Regions from separate parts of the Rothia sp. SD9660Na genome, predicted to be linked through region 2. Evidence: riboswitches for the same ligand, from Rfam matches in the RefSeq annotation. Region 2 holds a riboswitch; the other holds the start of a gene.
What was found. Region 2 has a riboswitch for S-adenosylmethionine ahead of QM007_RS09305 (nuclease PIN). Riboswitches for the same ligand answer to the same signal wherever they lie in the genome.
Positions count from the first base shown of each region.

Region 1: linked by a shared signal. The riboswitch ahead of QM007_RS10050 (LLM class flavin-dependent oxidoreductase) and the one ahead of QM007_RS09305 (nuclease PIN) in region 2 are both predicted to bind S-adenosylmethionine.

Region 1 is NZ_CP125946.1:2,148,502-2,154,388, reverse strand. Features, by position in the region: gene QM007_RS10065 (ABC transporter permease) at 1-633, opposite strand, end outside; gene QM007_RS10060 (aliphatic sulfonate ABC transporter substrate-binding protein) at 636-1,676, opposite strand; gene QM007_RS10055 (ABC transporter ATP-binding protein) at 1,685-2,491, opposite strand; SAM riboswitch class I at 2,496-2,589, opposite strand; SAM riboswitch class IV at 2,791-2,891, shown strand; gene QM007_RS10050 (LLM class flavin-dependent oxidoreductase) at 3,000-4,466, shown strand; gene cls (cardiolipin synthase) at 4,561-5,887, opposite strand, start outside.
Region 2 is NZ_CP125946.1:1,976,928-1,982,814, reverse strand. Features, by position in the region: gene QM007_RS09310 (DEAD/DEAH box helicase) at 1-3,326, opposite strand, end outside; SAM riboswitch class IV at 3,477-3,604, shown strand; gene QM007_RS09305 (nuclease PIN) at 3,640-3,855, shown strand; gene QM007_RS09300 (PIN domain-containing protein) at 3,852-4,283, shown strand; gene QM007_RS09295 (SDR family NAD(P)-dependent oxidoreductase) at 4,356-5,129, opposite strand; gene QM007_RS09290 (cell division protein PerM) at 5,242-5,887, shown strand, end outside.

The sequences.
Region 1 (5,887 bases), 170 kb from region 2:
GACCACAGCGGGCAGAACGGCAGGTAGCTGCACGGTGGTAAAGAGGTTGATACCGCGGACGCCGAAGGTTCGGGCAGCCTCAACCAGCTTGGGGTCCACGTGGGCTAGAGCCGCCGAAACCGTGGTATAGACCGGGAAGAAGGCACCGATAGCGATGAGGGCGACTTTGGAGTTCTCACCAATACCGATCCAGAGCAACAGCAGGGGCACCCAGGCTAGCGACGGTACAGCGCGCAGGGCCCCGATGGTGGGAGCGGCGAGCACCTGGGCCCAGCGGGAGAGCCCTACCCAGGCTCCGAGCACCAGCCCGAGGATAGCCCCGATGCTGAAGCCCAGAACCACGCGCTGGGTCGAAATAGCAACGTGCAGGCCGAGCTGATCGCGTCCTGCCAGATCAAGGGCGGCAGCAACCACCTTCGAGGGGGCAGGCAGCTGCACCGCACTAAAGACCCCGGCGGTGCTCAGGTACTGCCAGAGCGCCAGAAGAACCAAGGGAAGCAGGGCACCGAGCCAGGGTACCCAGCGGCGGGTGAGCAGGGGTCGGCGGGGTACCTTCGCGGACGCCGGTGTTTCGGTGCGCGCCAGGCGGCGGTGGGTTGCCGGTTGGGTGGTGAGAGCAGGGGTAACTGACATGATTACTCAGCCACCAGGGTTGAAACGCGGGCGGGGTCGGCCTTCTGGGCAAAGGTGTCGTTGACGATGCTGCCCAGGGCGGTGTCTACTTCGCCCTGTGAGGCAACATCGCCGGATTCAACCAGGTAGGGGCCGACCTTTTCAAGCACGGCGAGCTGCTTGTCGCCGGGTACGTTATCGATGTCAAGGTAGGTGCGGTCCCAGACAACCTGGGCGGTTTCAAGCTCAATTCCGGAGCCGTCCGCCAGGATCTGTACGGCCTCTTGCTCGTTGGCGAGTGCCCAGTCGCGGGCGTATTCGTAGATATCAACGATGGCCTGGGCGGCTTCGGGGTCGCTCTCGATGAACTCCTCGGTGGCGTTCAAGAAGCCGTAGGTGTTGAAGTCAACGTTGCGGTAGAAGAGGGTGTTGCCGTCCTCAATTTCGGCGCTGGCCATGATAGGGTCAAGGCCGCTCCAGGCGTCTACGGTGCCCTGGTTGAGGGCGGTGCGGCCGTCGGCGTGCTGGAGCTGCTCGATGGTGACCTCATCGGGCGATACACCTGCTTCTTCAAGAGCTTGGAGCAGGAAGAAGTAGGGGTCGGTGCCCTTGGTGACGGCTACCTTTTTACCGGCCAGGTCTTTCACCGATGAGATACCGGTGTCGGTGCGGGTCACCAGAGCGGACCACTCGGGCTGGGAGTAGAGATCAATCACCTGAATGGGGGAGCCGTTGGAACGAGCCAGCAGGGCAGCTGAGCCCGCGGTGGAACCCACATCAATGGCGCCAGAACGCAGAGCCTCATTCGCCTTATTTGATCCAGCGGACTGTACCCACTCGACGTCCTTACTCTGCTCTTCCAGGGCGGTCTCAAGCCACCCCTTTTCCTTGATAATCAGGGAGAGTGGGTTGTAGGTGGCGTAGTCGATGGTGACGGTGGTGTTGCCCGCTGCGGCAGAAGTGTCGGCGGTAGAAGCGTTTTCCCCTGCTAGGCACCCGGTCAGTAGTAGGGTGCCGGTTGCGAGCAGGGCAGAGGTAGTGGTGAGACGAGAAATGAGTGACATGTGTGTTCCTAGTGTTCTTCAACGCCGAGTTCGGCCAAAAGTTCTTTACGCAGGGTGGCAAGCGCCGGGTTGCCGCGGTCGCGCGGGCGGTGATCGGGCACCTCAACAATGCGGGCAATCGTCGCGGGCGCGGCGGGGTCCGGCTTACCCAGCACAATCACCCGGTCTGAGAGGTAGAGTGCTTCTTCCACGTCGTGGGTGACCAGCAGGACGGTGGCCGGGTCGTGGGCATGAATATCGAGCAGCAGGTCCTGCATGTTGATGCGAGTCAGGGCATCGAGAGCGCCGAAGGGCTCATCGAGCAGAAGGATGCCGGGGTTCCGTGCCAGTGCCCGGGCCAGGGATGCGCGCTGAGCCATGCCACCGGAAATCTCACGGGGGCGGTGCTGGGCGTAGTCTGCCAACCCCACAACGTCCAGAAGGCGGGCAACCTGCTCGCGGGCAACGTCCTTGGGGGTGCCCTTGGGCAGACCCAGCGCCACGTTCTTCTCAACGGTGCGCCAGGGCAGTAGGCGCGGTTCCTGGAAGCCGATAGCTACACGGGAATCGAGACCCCGTACCGGGCTACCGTCGATGGTAACGGTACCGGCGGTCGCAGCCCCCAGACCGGCAGCAGCCCGCAGCAGGGTTGATTTGCCGCAGCCCGAGGAACCAATAATCGAGATAATCTCACCCGGGTAGGCGGTAAAAGAAACGTTTTTAAGGACGGTGCGGGTCTCCCCGCGCTCGCCGATGAAGGTCTTGCCGACGGCATTGAAGTCGATTTCGCAGGCGGTGAGGGTGGTGGGGGTGCCTTCTAGCGTGGGTGCGCTCATGCTTTCTCCATCGTCTCTTGGCGTTAGCACCGACCCCTGGGGTAGGGAGGTTGCTGCGACGTCGTGGAGCCAAGTCTCTCGGTCGCTCTGGATGGTTAACGCTTTCAACGCTAGGGGCGTTTGGTGGAACTGGGCAAGAGTATGACGCGGTATTTCGGCCGGTTACGAGTGTGACGCTGTGGGTTGATCTGACCGGAACCCGCAGACGTCCGTAACAGAGCTCAACACGCGCCACAATGTGAAACGTAGCCCGAGATGCTTGCACCTGGGCGGGCTGGGCGGGCTACACTAAATCTCAAGATCAAGAGTCCCAACGTCAAGCTCTGGCTAGTTGGGCGGCAACCCTCTCCCGTAGCGGGGTGCCCCAGATGAGGATCAGGCAGTAATGCAAGTACGGCGCAACCAGGCGCCACCTCCGCGAAGGCTCGGCGCCTTTTACTTTGGGTAAGGACGCCAGTGGCAGCACGGGCGCGGAGGGCCAAGCACCACCTGTGAAAGGGCCCGGTTCATGACCGAGAAGAAGCGCATCGTCGTCAACGCCTTCGATATGACCACCACCAGCCACCAGAGCTTTGGCCTGTGGCGTCACCCCCGCAACCGCGCGGATGAGTACAACACCATCAAGTACTGGACCGACCTGGCTAAGGTCTGCGAGAAGGGCCTCTTTGATGCGGTCTTCATTGCGGATGTGGTCGGTGTTTACGATGTCTACAAGGATTCAGTAGCTCCCGTGCTGAAGGACGGCGCCCAGGTTCCTGTGGGTGACCCCTTCCTGCAGATTTCTGCTATGGCTGCTGTCACCGAGCACCTGGGCTTTGGCGTTACCGCTGCCGTGACCTACAACCAGCCCTACACCCTGGCCCGCTCCTACTCCACCCTGGATCATCTGACCGGTGGCCGCGTGGGCTTCAACGTGGTGACCTCCTACCTGCAGTCTGCTGCTGAGAACCAGGGTCTGCCCGGTCAGATTGAGCACGATGAGCGGTACGAGATTGCCGAAGAGTTCCTCGACGTCTGCTACAAGCTGTGGGAAGGCTCCTGGGAGGACGGCTCTGTGCCCCGCGACCGTGAAAACGGTATCTTCGCTGACCCCTCTAAGGTTCACCCTATCCTGCACAAGGGCAAGTACTTCCAGGTACCCGGCATCGCCCTGACCGAGCCTTCACCCCAGCGCACCCCGGTGATTTTCCAGGCCGGTGCGTCCTCCCGCGGCCAGGCTTTCTCAGGCCAGCACGCCGAGGCTATCTTCATCACCGCCCTGCGCCCCCACCTGACTAAGGTGCTGACCGAGCGCATCCGCAACGAGGCTGAAAAGGCCGGCCGCAAGCGTGATGACGTGAAGATTCTGGCTATGCTCTCCGTTGTTGTGGACGAGACCGACGAGAAGGCTCAGGCCAAGTACGCCGAGTACCTCAAGTACCAGAACGTTGAGGCATCCCAGGGCATCATCGGCGGCTGGAGCGGTCTTGACCTGGATCAGTTCGATGAGGACGAGGCCCTTAAGTACGTTGAGACCGAGTCGATCCAGTCCTTCCTGACCCCCTTCACCCTGCAGGATAAGGAGAAGGAGTGGACCCGCAAGGACATCGCCGAGCACTGCGCCACCGGTGGCATGGGTGCGGTTCTGGTGGGTTCACCCCAGACCGTTGCCGATGAGCTGGAGAAGTGGATTGATGAGGGCGGCCTGGACGGCATTAACCTTGCCTACCATGTGTCCCCCGGCTCCTTCGAGGACTTCGTCGAGTTCGTTGTTCCCGAGCTGCAGAAGCGCGGCCGCTACCGCACCGCCTATGAGGGCTCCACCCTGCGCGAGAGCCTCTTCGGTGAGGGCAACAAGTACGTGGACGAGCGCCACCCGGCTGCCAAGTACCGCGGCGCCTACGCGGGCAAGCCCTCCGTTGCCGACACCCCGGCCCGTGACTTCCTCAAGCTAGCGATTGAGAACGCCGAGAAGGCTGAGGCCGCAGGCCACTAGTTCTTCTGAGATAAGGACGCCGCCCCGCGCCTTCCTGCCATCGGGCAGGGGAGTGCGGGGCGGCGTCCTTATCTTCTTTATGCTGTGCCGACGGTTAGAGCAGGGCGCTCCACAGGCGGCAGAGGTTCTCGGCAATCTTCTGGTGGGCAGGGCGGTTGACCCACTCGTCGTAGCGCAGACGCTTACAGCGGGAGATGTAATCCCGGGCAACCTCTTCGAGCTCCTGCACCATGGGCTTACCCACGATAAAGGTGGAAACCTCAAAGTTGAGGGCGAATGAGCGGGGGTCCATGTTGGAGGAACCGATGAAGGTGATTTCGTCGTCCACAATCATGAACTTGGAGTGCAGTACGGTGGGGCCGGGGTACTGCTGAATCTTCACACCCGAACGAAGCAGCTGCTCGTAGTAGGAGCGCTGGCCCATAATTGGCAGGAACTGGTCACCCTTTTCGCAGACAATCAGGGTCACGTTGATACCTGAGAGGGACATATTGGTGAGCGCCTGCAGCAGGGTTTCTTCGGGTACGAAGTAGGGGGAGCAGATGATGATACGTTCTTCTGCGTTGTAAATCAGGTGGTTGATCAGGCGCAGGTTGTTTTCGGTTTCGAAACCGGGGCCAGAAGGCACGATTTGGGCGAGCGGACGCTGGCCCTCCTGCCCTGCCTCGTCGTGGGCTTCGATGTCGGCGTCAATTTCGTCGAGTAGGAGTTCCTTGGTCTCGGCATACCAGTCAGAGACGAACACCGCGTTGAGCTCGTGCACCACGGGGCCGGTGCAGAAGAAGGAGAGGTCCTTCCATTCCAGACCCTTTTTGATGTTGCCCTTGAGGTTATAGGTGCGGTCGATGGCGTTCTGGGAGCCGGAGAAGGCAATCTCGCCGTCAATGACCACAATCTTGCGGTGGTTGCGCAGGTCGGGGCGCTGCCACTGGCCCTTCCAGGGCTTGAGGGGGAGCATGAGCCGCCAGGGCACCCCGGCTTCGTTGAGCTTGCGCTGAAGTTCCCGCCAGCGGGGGTACTTGCGGGAGCCGATATGGTCGATGAGCACATGCACCGCAACCCCGCGCTGGTGGGCCCGCACCAGGGCATCCCAGAGGGGCTCGGTGGTTGAATCGAGGGCGGTGATGTAGAACTCGAAGTGAACGTACTTCTTAGCCTGGTCGATTCTCTCGGCAATTTCCTGTAGGGCCACATTGTTATCGTGCCGCAGTTCAAAGTCGTTACCGCCAATTAGCGGTAGGGCACCGAGCTTGTAGTTGAGGTTAGCTGCCACCCGCGCAGGCTCAGAGAGCACCGGGTCGCCCAGCACCGCGTCGTCCCCCTGAATCGCTTCTTTAATGATCTGATTCATGCTGCGCTGGCGACTGCGGCGGTGCCTGGGCACCAGGTTGGAGCCAAACACCAAGAAGGCGAAGAGACCC
Region 2 (5,887 bases):
CGGTTGCGGGTGGAGCCGTCCAGGTAGAGATAGGGAATGCTCATCTCAGAGAGCCTGCCCGCGACCTTCTTGAGGTAGCCGGTGAACTGGCTGAAAATCAGGGCCCGGTGGCCGTCGTGGATAATTTCGGGCAGGTTCTGCTCCAGGTAGTCCAGCTTTGACGACTCCACCCCGGCGTAGCGCTCGGCATCAATCAGGGTAGCATCGAGCGCCAGACGACGCAGGGTGGTGAGGGACTGGAAGATGGTGAAACGGTTCTTGTCGATATCCTCCAACAGACCCAGGATCTTTTGGCGCTCGCGCTGCAGGTGGGTGTCGTAGGCCTTGCGATGAGCTGGGGCCAGGGGTACGTCGATGCGCATATCGGTCTTCTCGGGCAGATCAGCGGCCACCAGTTCTTTGGTGCGGCGCTTCATGAGCGGACGGATGCGGCGGCGCAGCCTGCCCAGGGCCTTGGTCTCTTCCCCTGATTCGATGGGGGTGGCGTAGACGTCCTTAAAGGCGCGGGCCGAGGGGAAGAGCCCCGGGGCAGCGATTGAGAACATGGACCATAATTCCATGAGGTTGTTTTCCATGGGGGTGCCGGTGACCGCAATCTTGACGCGGGCTGGCAGGTCGCGGGCGGCCTGGTGGGCCTTGGTTTTGGCGTTTTTAACGAACTGGGCCTCATCGAGCACCAGCCCCTCAAAGGGCTGCTGGGTGCCCAGCTCAAAGTAGTGTTCTTCATCGAGCCGGAAGAGGGCGTAGCTGGTCACCATAACATCGGCTCCGGCGACGGTGTCGGCCAGTCGCCGTTTCGACTTTCGCACCGATTCTTCTACCCCCACCACCGTGAGGGAGGGGGCAAAACGCTTGATTTCCCGCACCCAGTTGGGCACTACCGAGGTGGGGGCGACCACCAGGAAGGGGGCGGACGCGTCCGCCCCGCCTTCTGGTGTGCCAGGCTGGTGGGCGGTGTCCTGCTTTTTTTGCTGGGCGTGCAGGAAGAGGGCGATGGTTTGTAGGGTTTTGCCCAGGCCCATGTCATCAGCCAGCACCCCGCCCAGACCGTGTTCCCAGAGGAAGGCCAGCCACTGGTAGCCCTCTACCTGGTAGGGGCGCAGGGTTGCCTGCAGGGTAGTGGGTACATCGGCGGGGGAGTGGTCATCGAGGTTGAGCAGGGCTGAAACCTGCTCATCCCAGGCGGCCACGGTCTGGGTTTCGGCGGCTAACTCTTCGAGTTCTTCCCAGAGGCCTACCTGATGGCGGTTGATTTTGAGCGGGCCGGTCTTGTCGGTGAGCTGAGCAGCTTCGCGCAGCAGCTCTTGTAATTTCATAAACTCGGGCCGGTCGAGCGCAAAGTACTGGCCATTACCGAGCAGCAGGTGGGTTTGGCCCTTAGCCAGGGCGGCAACAACATCGGAGAAGGCCACATGCCAGTCCCCGGCCTTGATAGCAACGCCCAAACCGAACCAGTCGCGGTGGCGGGTGTCATCCACCGTCACGATGATTTCGGGGGCTTCATCGAGCTCGCGGAATTCGGGGCGGGGCCCGGTCACATCAACGCGTACACCCTCAATTTGCTCGTAGTCGGGCAGGTAGGTTTCCAACAGGGTGCGGGTGCCCCAGTTCTCGGTGTAGTGGCGGGTGAAGGGAATGCCCGGGCGGATTCTCTTGACCTCTTTGAGCACCCGGTACTCGTGGGCAGTATCGCGCACATCGGCCCGGTCTTCGCCGGGGTAGCCCAGAGCATCGAGCCTGAGAAAATCGCTGTCATCGCCGGTGGGGTTGACGGGGTACTCCCAGTGCCAGGCGGTGTGGGCGGTGAAGGGCGGGCCCGGCTCGTCAAAGGCAATGCTCAGCACCAGGGTGGGCATACGGACGGCCGGTAGCTCCAGCTCTTCGCTGCTCGTTGAGATGGGCAGCGCCCGGGTGAGGGCGGGGTAGTAGTCGGCAAAAAAGGCGGGGACGTCGGCGGCCGGCACGGTCACCTGTTCCCCGGATATCAGGGATTCGGCAACTGCATCCAGCGGCTTAGCTAGAGGAATGAGCACCAGCTCGGAGTCGGCGGTGAGCCAGGAGGGGCGGTCCGCGGGCGCTACGTCCTCAGCCTGGGCAAGAGCCGAAGGCAGGGTGGAGTCCCAGCGGGCTGCCGCTGCCGCTTTCACGTAGGTCTCCTGGGCCGCCCCACCCAGGGCGATAAAGCCCTGCCGGTTATTGCCCAGCTTATGGGTAAAACTAGCAGGCAGGGTGTACGCTCCCCAGCGGAGCAGGGGAGTCAGGCGCAGGGCATCGGCGGACGCCCCCCGCTCAGGGACCGGTTCAAGGGCCAGCTCAACCTGGGGTGCGCTTGCGATAGTCAGACCGGTTTCTTTGCCGTCCAAGAGGATGGTCAAGCCCACCTCATCGGCAGATTCCAGCAACTGCCAGAGCAGTGAGGAATCCACATTTGAGACAGAAGCCCAATCGCGGTGTGAGGAGTAGATGGACTGGGACCCGCGAATAACCGCATAAAACTCATTGAACCAGGCGGCGTGCTCGGGGAGCAGGCCGGTGCCAGCAGACCCGGCGGCAGAGCCCGAAAACTTCTCCCAGCTCAAACCGCCCTTGATCCACTTGCCGCGGGCCCCCATCATGAGGGGCCGGGCCTCCAACGAGATACGAGGAGCCCCACTATTCTTGGTCCAGCCGTACTTACCGGGAACTACCAGGCGCACATCAAGAGCGCCGGTTACCCGGTGGTTGCGGCTATCGTAGCTGGGGCGGGCAGCAAGAGAATGAGCCAGGGAGCGCTGCCAAGCCGGCAGGGACTGCCCGACCCGGGCACCTGCGTCTGGCTGGCCGTCCTCACCGGTTTGCCCGTTCTTGTACTCCTTCAGCAAATCTGCTGCCCGCTGCAGACCCATGGTGTCGGCCAGCTGCAAGATTTCCTGCACCTTCTCATTAGCGCCACCGGGCTGGTCTGCGCCGGGTGCCGGGCGGTTCTCCCTGGTCTTCCAGGTGCTTGAGGATGCCGTCATGGCCCGCTTGGCCTTGGCCGTGCGGTCGATGGCGGTCAGCATCAGTGCCACCGCGTGCTTACAGTTGTGGGCCACCGGGCAGGAGCAGGTCGAGGAAAAAGCGTAGGAGCCAGCGGCAACCTCGGAGGGGAAAGCCACCCGCGCGGTGTAGGGGGCAGAACCAGAGCCAGCCACCTGCCCTTCCAGCACCCGGGCCTGCTCATCATAGGTGTATCGGATGACGTTGCCTTCCCGCATGTACCTCTGCCCCCGCGTGTAGGCACGAGAGCCCACCTGCCGAATAATGGCGGGGGCTGTCACCGGGATTTCAGGGAAAGAAGTAGACACAGGCGCACCTTCACAACAGAGCAAATACCTAGTCTTCTAGCGTATCGCACCGCCTTACCCACAGCGCCCACGGGCTGGTTCATCACAGTAAGAAAAATTTCTGAGAACGGTGTTTACAGAAGCGCTGAGAGCGGGTTATGCTTTTACCAGCTTCAAGAGATTCAACTGTCAAGCTCCGACTTTGGTTGAACGCCAACCCCATGTTCACGGGTGGCTCGGATGACGAAGCGGTCTGCATCGCGCATTTCGGCGCTGTTTGGTGCAGGCAAGAGCAAGTTTCGAAAGGAATGCGCACTTTACGCGCAACGACGGCATGTCAAACGCTCGACCTCACGCCCACCGTCCTCACATCACCGTTCAGAAGAACATCTCTGCTGCCTCTGTACCCGCCCGCGGCGGCTACACCGCAATGAGCATCCAGGACTACACCCGCATCTCCAACGAGCGCAGCGAATTCCTCAACTTCCTGCTGGCCCCCAACCCCAGCGGTATCCCTGCAACTGAGTACGGTGTTCTGAAAGCTGCATGAGCCAGGTAGGTCTGCTTCTCGATTCCGATGTCCTTGCCGAGATTCGCAAGGCCACCCCGCACCCGCAGGTAGTGAACTGCCTACGCCGCCGCTCCTACCGCACCATGTACATCTCGGTACTCAGCCTTGGTGAACTCAAGGGGCTTTACCCCTACCCAGAAACCGAACGCTGGCTCGCTGAGCTCATGGACCGCTTCGACTCTCACGTGCTAGAAGTCGATGCGAAGGTATCACTGGAGTGGGCCGGACGCCACGCCGAGAAGCATCTTCACCTGGTGGGTGGGCAGCGCCCCGCCCCCCTCGCCACAGCGGCCCTTGAGGGCCTGATGGCTGCCACCGCCACCGTCCATCAGCTTGAGATTATTTCGAGCAAGGCCGAGATTTATAAGTCCTGGGGCGTCCCGGCGGTGGATCCCTGGGAAGACTAGAGCCTGCAATATAGGTTCCACAGGCTCACGCTGGATGGAGCCCAGCAGCTTCGCTGTGAGCCTGCAAAACCTTTAGTAATCTCGCGTTCTCGCTATTGCGGCTGCCACCAGCCGGCGGGGTAGCACCCGTGCGGCTGCGACCGTTAGTTTGTAGGGTAAGGACGGCACACAGATCGGCTTACCTGCCGTGACCGCAGCGATACCTTCGGCAACGACCCGCTGGGGGCTCAGCCATAAAAAGTCCGGTAGGCGGGGCTCGCCCTGGCCCATGGCGTCGTGGAATTCCGACCGGGTTAGGCCCGGGCATAGGGCCGTCACGTGGATACCCCGGCCCGAATACTGCAGGTGGGCCGATTCTGAGGCCACCACCAGGAAACGTTTAACTGCCGAGTAGGTGCCGCCGGGGGTAAAGGCTGCCACCGAGGCAACGTTAATAATGCGGCCCCGCCCGCGCGGCAGCATGGTAAGAATCGCCGTGTGCATGAGCTGGAGCGGGACCCTAGCCAACACGTCGACCTGGTCTAAGTGGCGCTCTACGGGCGCGGCATCAAAGCTCTTGCCAAGCCCGAAACCCGCGTTATTGACCAGTATCTCCACGGGGCGCTCAACCTGCTGTAGGCGCTCAACCAGGCGGGCGACATCCTGCTCCACCAGCAAATCGGCAGGGATTACCTCAACATCTACCGCGAACCTGCTGCGCAGCTGGGCTGCTAGTTCTTCTAGAGCCTCGGCCCGCCGGGCAGTGAGTACCAGGTTGTACCCGGCTGCTGCATACTGGCGGGCAAACTCGGCCCCGATACCTGCTGAAGCGCCGGTAACCATCACATACGAAGTTTCACTGCTCATAGCTCCCATTCTACCGCCGGGGCGAGATGGGCCGGTTATCTTCACCGCACTCTTACCTCGCACGCCAGCGTCATCAGGCACACAACAGAGAAACATGACATGATGAAAGACGATGAATACCACCGCTCACCCCAAACGTTCCCTCCCTATGCCCCTGTGGCTGCAGGGCTCAGTTGAACTTGCCCTCGTGGCGCTGGCCTCTTACCTCACCGTCGTCCTGCTCCTGGTGGCGGTCTGGTACACCAACGGCTTCAGCAGCAGCGGTACCCTAGCCGGTGCTGTCTCTGCGGCCGGGCACCTGTGGTTGCTGGTTCACGGAGTGCCCCTGAACATGAACATTCCCGAGCAGGGGGTCTTCTCAGCGGTGACCGGAACTATGAGCCTGGTGCCTCTGGGTCTCACCCTGATTCCCCTGGCCCTCTGCTATCGCTCCGGCCGCCGCCTGGCCCGCGCTAGCTACGAGGGTCAGTTCTGGCAGCCCCTGGTCGGCGGTCTTCTCGCCTACGCCCTGGTGGGTGCCGGGGTGAGCCTGCTATCCACCAACGACTTCTTCTCCACCTCACCTGTCTTCACGGCTCTGGTACCCCTCTGGGTAGCTGCCCTGGGCATCATCTTGGGCGGGTATGCTGAATCGCGCTCACTGGCAGCCATGATTGGTGTGAATGCGGCCGACTGGGTCAAGAAATTCAGCCAGTATTCCCGCTGGGCAGGCTCCTACGTCTGGGCTCTGCTGCGGGCAGCCCTGGTGGGCGTGCTGG